One region of the Serratia sp. FDAARGOS_506 genome, then DNA from elsewhere that is predicted to be linked to it. Evidence: predicted binding sites of a transcription regulator. Region 1 holds the regulator's gene; each other region holds the start of a gene.
The links. The regulator LexA, encoded in region 1, represses DNA repair genes until DNA is damaged. The targets are predictions, from matches to a motif close to TNCTGTATGTACATACAGNA.
Positions count from the first base shown of each region.

Region 2: the regulator LexA is predicted to act here: its motif matches at 1,317-1,336, upstream of EGY12_RS17290 (metal-dependent hydrolase).
Region 3: the regulator LexA is predicted to act here: its motif matches at 1,641-1,660, upstream of sulA (SOS-induced cell division inhibitor SulA).

Region 1 covers NZ_CP033831.1:1,033,608-1,036,885, reverse strand. Annotated here, with positions in the region: gene plsB (glycerol-3-phosphate 1-O-acyltransferase PlsB) at 1-1,234, opposite strand, end outside; gene EGY12_RS05210 (diacylglycerol kinase) at 1,383-1,751, shown strand; gene lexA (transcriptional repressor LexA) at 1,854-2,462, shown strand; gene dinF (MATE family efflux transporter DinF) at 2,565-3,278, shown strand, end outside.
Region 2 covers NZ_CP033831.1:3,552,523-3,555,800, forward strand. Annotated here, with positions in the region: gene EGY12_RS17285 (L-cystine transporter) at 1-564, opposite strand, end outside; gene EGY12_RS17290 (metal-dependent hydrolase) at 746-1,294, opposite strand; gene hxpB (hexitol phosphatase HxpB) at 1,720-2,385, opposite strand; gene EGY12_RS17300 (YniB family protein) at 2,618-3,178, shown strand; gene EGY12_RS17305 (fructosamine kinase family protein) at 3,214-3,278, opposite strand, start outside.
Region 3 covers NZ_CP033831.1:3,233,628-3,236,905, reverse strand. Annotated here, with positions in the region: gene yccS (YccS family putative transporter) at 1-790, shown strand, start outside; gene EGY12_RS15635 (TfoX/Sxy family DNA transformation protein) at 795-1,451, opposite strand; gene sulA (SOS-induced cell division inhibitor SulA) at 1,681-2,193, shown strand; gene ompA (porin OmpA) at 2,551-3,278, shown strand, end outside.

The sequences.
Region 1 (3,278 bases):
CGCCGCGCAGCATCGCCTGGATGGTCATCGACAGGGTGCCGGTCTTCGGCTCCAGCAGACGCCCGGTGCGGGAACGGCCGCCTTCCACGAAGTATTCCACCGAGTAGCCGCGGGTGAACAGCTCGCCGAGGTATTCGCGGAACACCGTCGAGTACAGCTTGTTGCCCTTGAAGGTGCGGCGGATGAAGAATGCGCCAAGACGGCGGAAGATCGGGCCGGCCGGCCAGAAGTTGAGGTTGATGCCCGCGGCGATGTGCGGCGGCACCAGGCCCTGGTGATACAGCACGTAGGACAGCAGCAGGTAGTCCATGTGGCTGCGGTGGCAGGGCACGTAGACGATCTCGTGGCCGTCCTGCGCCAGCTGGCGCACGCGCTCGGCGTTGGTGACGTTGATGCCCTGATACAGCCGGTTCCAGGTCCAGCTCAGCACGCGATCGGACAGGCGCACGGTTTCGTAGGAGAAGTCGGCGGCGATCTCTTCCATCAGCGCGATGGCGTTCTGCTGGGCTTTCTCGTGCGAGATCTTCTTGCTGCGGGCTTCGTCTTCGACCGCTTTTTCGATCGCTTTGGACGCCAACAGCTTGTTGAACAGATCCTGACGGGCCGGCAGGCTCGGGCCTACCGCAGCCAGGCGCTGACGCGAGAAGTGCATGCGCGCCACGCGCGCCAGTTTCTGCGCGATGGTTTTATCCGTGCCGTGCTCGGTGGCCATGCGGCGCAGCGAAACGGTATTGGAGAAACGCACGAAGCTGTCGCGGCCGAGCCACAGCACGGCAAAGAATTTCTGCACGCCGTTCAACAGACGCAGGTGCGGCGTGCCGTGGCCTTCGCGGCCCGGCGAGCGGCCGAACATCACCGAAACCGGCAGCATCTGAATGTCGAGATCCGGGTTGCTGCGGTGCAGATCCAGATAGTCGTGGAACAGCTTTACCGACTCTTCTTTCGGGGTGTAATAGCGGAACACGCGCGGGCCGTCGTGAATGAACACGTAGCTCGGTAGCACGGTGCCGTCGATCTCCAGCGAGTTGAGCGGATCGGGCAGATCCTGCGCCAGGCACTGGGTGCGCAGCGTCAGCAAATCCGCCTTGGAATTGTAAGGCAAAACATACAAAATCGGCCGTGAGGGATCCAACCCTAGCTCGGTAACCGGATCTGAAGGGATGACCTTACTTCTTACCAACAATTTAAGTGGTAAATTCAATATTTTATAATAAATTTTACGCCAACCTGACATAACAACGTGAAGCCTCTTGTTAGCAATGCGCCGCAAGCATACCAGAAACCGGGTAGCAGATCTGTGGTGTTCGAAAACCGAGAGCCGTCAGCGCGGACTGTTCTAGACTCTTTTTATTATGACCGACCTCTGAGAAAGGCACGAAAACATGGCAAACCAAGCAACCGGACTGACCCGCATCATCAAGGCCGCCGGCTATTCCTATAAAGGGCTTTCCGCCGCCTGGCAGCACGAAGCGGCTTTCCGCCAGGAACTGGTGGTCACCGTTCTGGCTATCATACTGGCTGTCTGGCTGGATGTGGGTGCGATAGCGCGCATTTTATTGATCGGATCGGTAGCGCTGGTGATGATCGTCGAGATCCTGAACAGCGCGATCGAGGCGGTGGTGGATCGCATCGGCAGCGAACATCACGAGCTGTCCGGCCGGGCCAAAGACATGGGGTCGGCGGCGGTGTCGCTGGCGATCGTGCTGGCGCTGTTCGTTTGGGGCACGGTCTTGTGGCAGCGTTTCGGCTGACGCAAAGCGCCTACTGACTGATTTTTATTTATTCTTTGGTTCCCAATCTGCGCTTACCTGTATATACTCACAGCAAGACTGTATAAACAAACAGGGGGCGGAATGAAAGCACTAACTACCAGACAGCAAGAGGTCTACGATCTGATTCGCGATCATATTTCGCAAACGGGCATGCCGCCAACGCGTGCCGAGATCGCGATGCGTCTGGGGTTCCGCTCACCTAACGCCGCCGAAGAACACCTGAAGGCGCTGGCACGCAAAGGCGTGATCGAAATCGTCTCCGGTGCCTCGCGCGGTATCCGCCTGCTGATGGAAGAAGAAGAAGGGCTGCCGCTGATCGGCCGCGTCGCCGCCGGCGAGCCGCTGCTGGCGCAGCAGCACATTGAAGGGCACTACCAGGTGGATCCTTCCCTGTTTAAACCGAGCGCCGATTTCCTGCTGCGGGTGAACGGCATGTCGATGCGTGACATCGGCATTCTGGACGGCGATCTGCTGGCGGTGCACAAGACGCAAGACGTGCGCAACGGCCAGGTCGTGGTGGCGCGCATCGAAGATGAAGTCACGGTCAAACGTCTGAAGAAGCACGGCAACGTGGTTGAACTGCTACCGGAGAACAACGAATTCCAACCGATCGTGGTCGATCTGCGTCAGCAGAATTTCACTATCGAAGGGCTGGCGGTGGGGGTGATTCGCAACGGCGACTGGATTTAATCGCCGCGCCCTCAGTGCCTCCCTGTATCAATCGCCCCTGTTCTGGGGCGTTTTTGTTTCTGACTTTGCCCTTTTCGTCACTGCTACGGGAAACATCTCATCATGCGCTTGATTTCCGCCTTTACCAGCGATACCGATAAAGCCCTGTGGCGCCTGGCCCTGCCGATGATTTTCTCCAATATCACCGTGCCGCTGCTCGGGCTGGTGGATACCGCGGTGATCGGCCACCTAGACAGCCCGATCTACCTGGGGGGCGTTGCGATTGGCGCGGTGGCGACCAGCTTCCTGTTCATGCTGCTGTTGTTCCTGCGCATGAGCACCACCGGCCTGGCGGCGCAGGCGCTGGGGGCACAGAACCCGCAGGCGCTGGCGCGCGCCTTTATGCAACCGCTGCTGCTGGCGCTGCTGGCCGGGGTGGCGATCGTCCTGTTGCGCTATCCGCTGATCGAACTGGCGCTGCGGATCGTCGGTGGCAATGGCGAGGTGCTGGAACAGGCGCGGCGTTTTCTTGAGATCCGTTGGCTGAGCGCGCCGGCGGCGCTGGCTAATCTGGTGCTGCTGGGCTGGCTGCTCGGCGTGCAGTACGTGCGTGCGCCGGTGATCCTGCTGATCGTCGGCAACCTGCTGAACATCGTGCTGGATATCTGGCTGGTGATGGGCCTGGGCTGGAACGTGCGGGGGGCGGCGGCGGCCACCGCCATCGCCGAATACGCCACGCTGCTGCTCGGCCTGTGGCTGGCATGGCGGGTGATGCGCCTGCGCGGTATTACCCTGCCGATGCTGCGCCAGGCCTGGCGTGGCGATCTGCGTCGGCTG
Region 2 (3,278 bases), 2.3 Mb from region 1:
GATGATCGACGTCGGGCTGGCGCCAGTCAGATCGGCGAACGGGTTTTTCGGAATGAACGACAGCACCATCTGCGGCACGGTCAGATCGGCCAGTTTGCCCACGTAGTTGGTTTGGATCGCCGTCAGGCGAGCGCTTTCCTGCGCGCCTTGCACCAGACCTTCGGCGGTCAGGCCGAACAGGTTGGTGACCAGCACGCCCACGAGCGCCGAGATCAGCGTGGTGAACAGCAGCGTGCCGATAGTCAGGACGCTGATTTTGCCCAGGGAAGAGGCGTTGTGCAGCTTGGCCACCGCGCTCAGGATCGAGGCGAACACCAGCGGCATGACGATCATTTGCAACAGCTGCACATAGCCGTTGCCGACGATGTTGAACCAGCTGATGGATTCTTTCAGCACCGGGTTGTCGGAGCCGTACACCAGCTGCAGGCCCAGGCCGAACACCACGCCGACCACCAGGCCGACCAGCACTTTTTTCGCCAGGCTCCATTGCTTGTGGCGGGTTTGCGCCAACAGCAACAGGAGCGCGACAAACACCAGCACGTTAATCACGAGCGGAAGATTCATCCCCAATGTCTCCAATAATCTTTCTTATAAAAACGACTACGCATCACGTATGTCGCGATGTAAATATCGTAACAGTTTGCCGAGTGGCCTACTTATATCCAAATGGAATTTGATATAGCTTTTTGTGTGTTTTTGTTCGTTTTATATACGCAAGGGTGATGGGTTGAGTCTGTTTTTGTGATCAGAGTCTGATATTTCTGATTTGCTCAACATAGGATTGCACCGGCAGGGTGAAATCACCTTGCCAACAGATGGCAAACGCCACCAGGCACAGACACAGCACGCGCTCGAGCTGGTTGCCTTTTTGCGAGTTGAGCAGCGGCAGGCGAAAACGCCAGCGGCACGGCCACAGCAGCGGAACGCCGGCGGGGGTGAGCATATCGGCCAGCAGGTGGCTGAAGTAGCCGATGATCATGGCGTGCAGCGCGTCTGCCGGGATTGGCCAGCTGCGCGGCACGTCCAACTGGAACAGCGCCATGCCGCCGGCTATCGCCAGCAGGCTGTGGGTGAAGCCGCGGTGGCCGAAGGCGCGGGCGATGGGCAGGGCAATCCAGCGCAGACGCTGGCCCAGTACCGACTTGGGGTGATCGATGTCCGGCAGCAGCGAGGTCAGCAGCGCGGCGGGTATGATGTGCCACCAGTCGCCGGTAGCCAGCTCTGGCGTGACTTCCGCCTTCTTGGCGAAGATCGCGCAAGCGACAGAGAAAATGAGATGTCCTTCCGCAGTCATGCTGTTGCGATTCCGGCTGGTAAACTGTTAATTTATCCAGTATATGGGAAAATTCCCAGTAGTGGAAGCAGTTACCCTGTAACCAATTGTTTATTTTTCCCTGTTTTACAACGGCTTGTTAATGAAACGCCTAACAAATCATCGATTCTGACGTGAGGGAACGAAAAGCGGGCGATGGTCGGTGTGTAACGGAGAGACACGAAGGCGGTTTTCAGTGTGCGGCGGCGGGAGGAAGCGGCGGCCGCGAAGAGCGCTGCGTGGCAGTGACAACGCTCTGCGAACCGCCGCTTTCCCTGCCGCCCAGCATAGTAACAACAGCATGCCGATTCAATAATAATGAAACGCTGTTTCGTTTGTTTTGCGGCACAGATCCCTTTTATGACGCAGAGCGGAAAAGCCAGGGCGCCGGTGGCCGGCGCCGCAGGTCAGGCAACGTGGGCGGGGGTGAGCTGTTCCAGGGTCTCCAGCTTGTGATCAGCCAGCGCCCAGCGCGGATCGTGGCGGTATTCGGCGGCTGGGATCACGATGGAACGCATCCGCGCGGCCTTGGTGGCGATCATGCCGTTAAAGGAGTCTTCCAGCGTGATACAGCGCAGCGGATCGCTGCCCAGGCGTTCGGCGGCGATCAGGTAGACCTCCGGGTGCGGTTTGCTGTACGGCAGGTATTCGGCAGAAACCAGCTGATCAAAGTAACCCTCAAGATCGAACATTTTCAGCACCTGCTGTTGCATATGCAGCGGCGAGGCGGAGGCGAGACCGATGTTCAGCCCCTGGCTACGGCACAGCTCCAGCGCCTGCCGCACGCCCGGCAACAGCGGACGCGTCTCGTGCACCAGCTCGATGGCGCGTTCGATAATCCGCGCCGACACCTCATCGAGCGAAACCCCTTGCCAGGGCATCGCCTGGTACCACATCTTCACCACCAGATCGATGCGCAATCCCAGGGTGTCCGGCAGTTTGTGGCGATCGGACAGATCCAGACCCAGCGCGCCGAAGATATCCAGCTCGGCCTGCAGCCACAGCGGTTCTGAATCGATCAACAAGCCGTCCATATCAAAAATTGCGGTTTCAATGCGTTGCGAATAAGCCATTAACGGTTAACTCCTGCCGGCGCGGGTGAATGTCCCGCTACTGTAGCATTGCCGGCGGGGCGCTTCAAAACGGGGCCCCACCAACAAGGGGGCGTGAATCGCGGGTAAACTGTTGATTTCGGCGAATTCGGCTAAGCTTGTAGCACAGCGGGAATGAAGAAAACGGTGGGCGATTTTCGCCAACTGCAGGTAGACTTAGCCGATTCGGTTACGTCGCTAACAAGGGGAACACATGACGTATCAACAGGCCGGGCGTATCGCCATTTTGAAACGCATTCTCGGATGGGTGGTTTTTATCCCGGCGTTGCTGTCGACGCTGATTTCCGTGCTGGGCTTTATCTATCAGCACAGTGAAAAAACCAAGGGCATCAACGCGGTGATGCTGGATTTTGTCCACGTGATGGTGGATATGGTGCGCTTCAATACGCCGTTCCTGAACCTTTTCTGGTACAACTCGCCGGTGCCTGACGTGGATAAAAGCCTGTTCAGCGGCGCCAATCTGATGTTCATCATCATCTATATACTGATCTTCGTTGGGCTGGCGCTGCAGGCTTCCGGCGCGCGTATGTCGCGCCAGGTCAAGTTCATCCGCGAAGGGTTGGAAGATCAAATGATCCTGGAGCAGGCCAAGGGCAGCGAAGGACATACGCGCCAGCAGCTGGAGGAGCGCATTACGCTACCACACCACACCATCTTCCTGCAGTACTTCCCGCTGTACATCCTGCCGATCGTGATTGCGGTGATCGCCTGGTTCGTGATCCGCCTGCTGGGGCAGTTGGCCGGTGCGGCCTGAGCCATGAGCGGGGCGCCGAGCGGCGCCCCGAAAGGTTACGACGCCTCGGGCTGCAACAGCGCTTCCACCGCGCGTTGCGCAGCCACCAGATGCTGGCCGC
Region 3 (3,278 bases), 2.2 Mb from region 1:
TATCCTTATCGGCCTGCCGATCCTTTATTTCGTGCCTTCACTGGAAGGACAACTGGTGTTAATCGTCATCACCGGCGTTCTGTTCTTCGCTTTCCGCACCGTACAATATGCACACGCGACGATGTTCATCACGCTGCTGGTACTTTTGTGCTTTAACCTGTTGGGTGAAGGATTCGAAGTCGCAGCCCCACGCGTTTACGATACCTTGCTAGGCTGCGCCATCGCTTGGGCGGCGGTCAGCTTTATCTGGCCGGATTGGAAGTTCCGCCAACTGCCGGCGGTGGTGGATAAAACACTGAATGCCAACTGCCGTTATCTGGACGCCATTCTGGTGCAATACCACCAGGGTAAGGATAACGGCCTTGCCTACCGCATTGCGCGACGAGATGCCCACAACAGCGATGCCGAACTGGCTTCGGTCATCTCCAACATGTCCGCCGACCCCAAGGCCGACAAGGCGCTACAGGAAGCCGCTTTCCGTCTGCTCTGCCTGAATCACACTCTCCTGAGTTATATCTCGGCATTGGGCGCGCACCGCGAGCGGCTGAACACTCCTGCCACGCTCGATCTGCTCAATGATGCCGTATGTTATGTAGACGGCGCCTTGCACCAGGAGGAACGGAACAGCCAGCGAATTACGCAGGCGCTGGAACAGCTGGCGGAGCGCATTCGCAAAGCCGTTCCGGAACCAGAAAGTAAAGAACAGCTGGTTTTGCAGCAGGTGGGACTGGTGCTCGAATTGCTGCCGGAACTCACCGCGCTGCACACTCAAATCAATAAGGCCGCCTAATTATTCAGGGCCCACTCGGTGGGCCCTGAATCACCGGTGCATGCCCATGGCGACGCATCGCCATCATATGATCAAACCAACGCACCAGTTCGTTATACAAGTCGCTCGGCAATGCTGCCTGATGATAACCGGCTATCGCCCCACCCAGCGACAGCAGAACTCGCAATCCCAAATTGGTCTGTTGTTGCAGCAGGCAAAGATAGCTGCGTTTCGCACCGTGTAGCCGCAAATCATAGGCGTTGCGGATACCCGCTCGCCACAGCAAGCGTTCCATGTTGACATCTATATTCGGTAGCGCCTTCAATCTTCCATGATCGCCGGCCTTGAGCCGCTGCTCCTGGCGCGCTTCCCTGACAGCTTGCCATGCCAGCCCCACCAGCTCATTACGATCCCGCCACAGAGACTCATCAACCCAGTAATAACGCAAAGTGATGGGCACACCACGCTTGGAATAAACCATATTGACCATGCCCCGGGCGCGAAAGGCCGGCTCCATGCTCGCCGTAGCCCGCAAATACAGCTCGCCTTCCGCTATCACTGCAAACATCACCCCCTCAGCCAACAACCCATAGCCGCCAAACTGCGACCGCGTGGTGATGGTACCCAACGCGGCGAAGCAATTTTTAGCCTGCGCGATTCTTCTCGTCGACATCCTTTTCATAGCGTTCCTCCTTTTTAGGTTCCGTTCGTATTATTTCTCTCATCAATGAAAAAAGTAACGTGAACAACTAATTAGGAAAATACGCACTATCCGCCTGCATGCCAATCACAAAAAACATCAGTACAAAAAATGATCGCAATTATGCGAGCCGCTACGAAAATTTGGGTTGATCTTATCCTAAACCAGAGGTACTGTATAAACATACAGTAACACGACGGGCGGGAACTTTATGCGTACTCAATCACTCTACCAACCTCATTTCAGCCATGGCTCTTTTACAGCGAATAACGTTGCGAAGAACACGGATGTCGGCAAAGAGAAAGAGAATGGCTTAATCAGTGAACTTGTTTACAACGAGCGCCAGCCCGCAGTGGCTCAACTGCTGCTGCCCCTGCTGCTGCAACTGGGCAAACAATCTCGCTGGCTGCTGTGGCTCACACCTCAGCAAAAGTTAAGCAAACAATGGTTGCAGCAGTCCGGCCTGCCGGTAGATAAAATGGTGCAGTTGAGCCAAATCAGCCCGGTGAATACGGTTGAAGCGATGGAAAAAGCGCTGCAAACGGGGAACTACAGCGTGGTTCTCGGCTGGTTGCCCGAGCTAACGGAGGAGGATCGTCTAAAATTAAGACGTGCGGCAGAATTGGGTAATGCCTATGGGTTTATCATGCGTCCTCAACGTGACATTGACCCGACTCACGGACACTGTTCCACCCTAAAAATTCACTCTTCTTTGTATCATTAAGTAAATTTAGGATTTTTCCCATCATTTTTGCACCCCGTAGAGGGAACCTTTACGGGATAAGGCGCGAAGCTAGTCCGGCTGCGGTTTGCCAAGCAAAAACGCCCAATGAATCGCCGTTTTTTTAGGCTGAGAATGTTAGCAAATATGTACGATTCCGCGTTTTTTTTTAGAGCCTTATCACATCACACTTGTAACTTTCGCGCCACGTTGTAGACTTTACATCGCCAAGGTTGCTCTATAACGTCAGAAAAACTGGCGAGTAACAAACGAGGGCTTAAACCTTGGCGAAGGAATTTAACCAAGGGCTTAAAACAGCTTTAAAGCTCATTGCCTATTTGGATGATAACGAGGCGCAAAATGAAAAAGACAGCTATCGCATTAGCAGTGGCACTGGCAGGTTTCGCTACCGTAGCGCAAGCCGCTCCAAAAGATAACACCTGGTACACCGGTGCTAAACTGGGTTGGTCCCAGTACCACGACACTGGTTTCTACGGCAACGGTTACCAGAACGGTATCGGCAACGGCCCAACCCACAAAGATCAGCTGGGTGCCGGCGCGTTCCTGGGCTACCAGGCAAACCAATACCTGGGCTTCGAACTGGGCTATGACTGGCTCGGCCGTATGCCTTACAAAGGCAGCGTGAACAACGGTGCTTTCAAAGCGCAGGGCGTTCAACTGGCCGCTAAACTGAGCTACCCAATTGCTGACGATCTGGACATCTACACTCGTCTGGGTGGTATGGTATGGCGCGCAGACTCCAAAGCTAACTACGGCAACGGCACTCGCCTGAGCGACCACGACACCGGCGTTTCTCCGCTGGCTGCTGTTGGTGTTGAATACGCACTGACCAAAAACTGGGCTACCCGCCTGGACTACCAGTTCGTAAGCAACATCGGTGACGCAGGTACCGTTGGCGCACGTCCAGACAACACCATGCTAAGCCTGGGCGTTTCTTACCGCTTCGGTCAGGATGACGTAGTTGCTCCAGTTGCTCCAGCCCCAGCTCCAGCTCCAGTTGTTGAAACCAAGCGTTTCACTCTGAAGTCTGACGTGCTGTTCAACTTCAACAAAGCAACTCTGAAGCC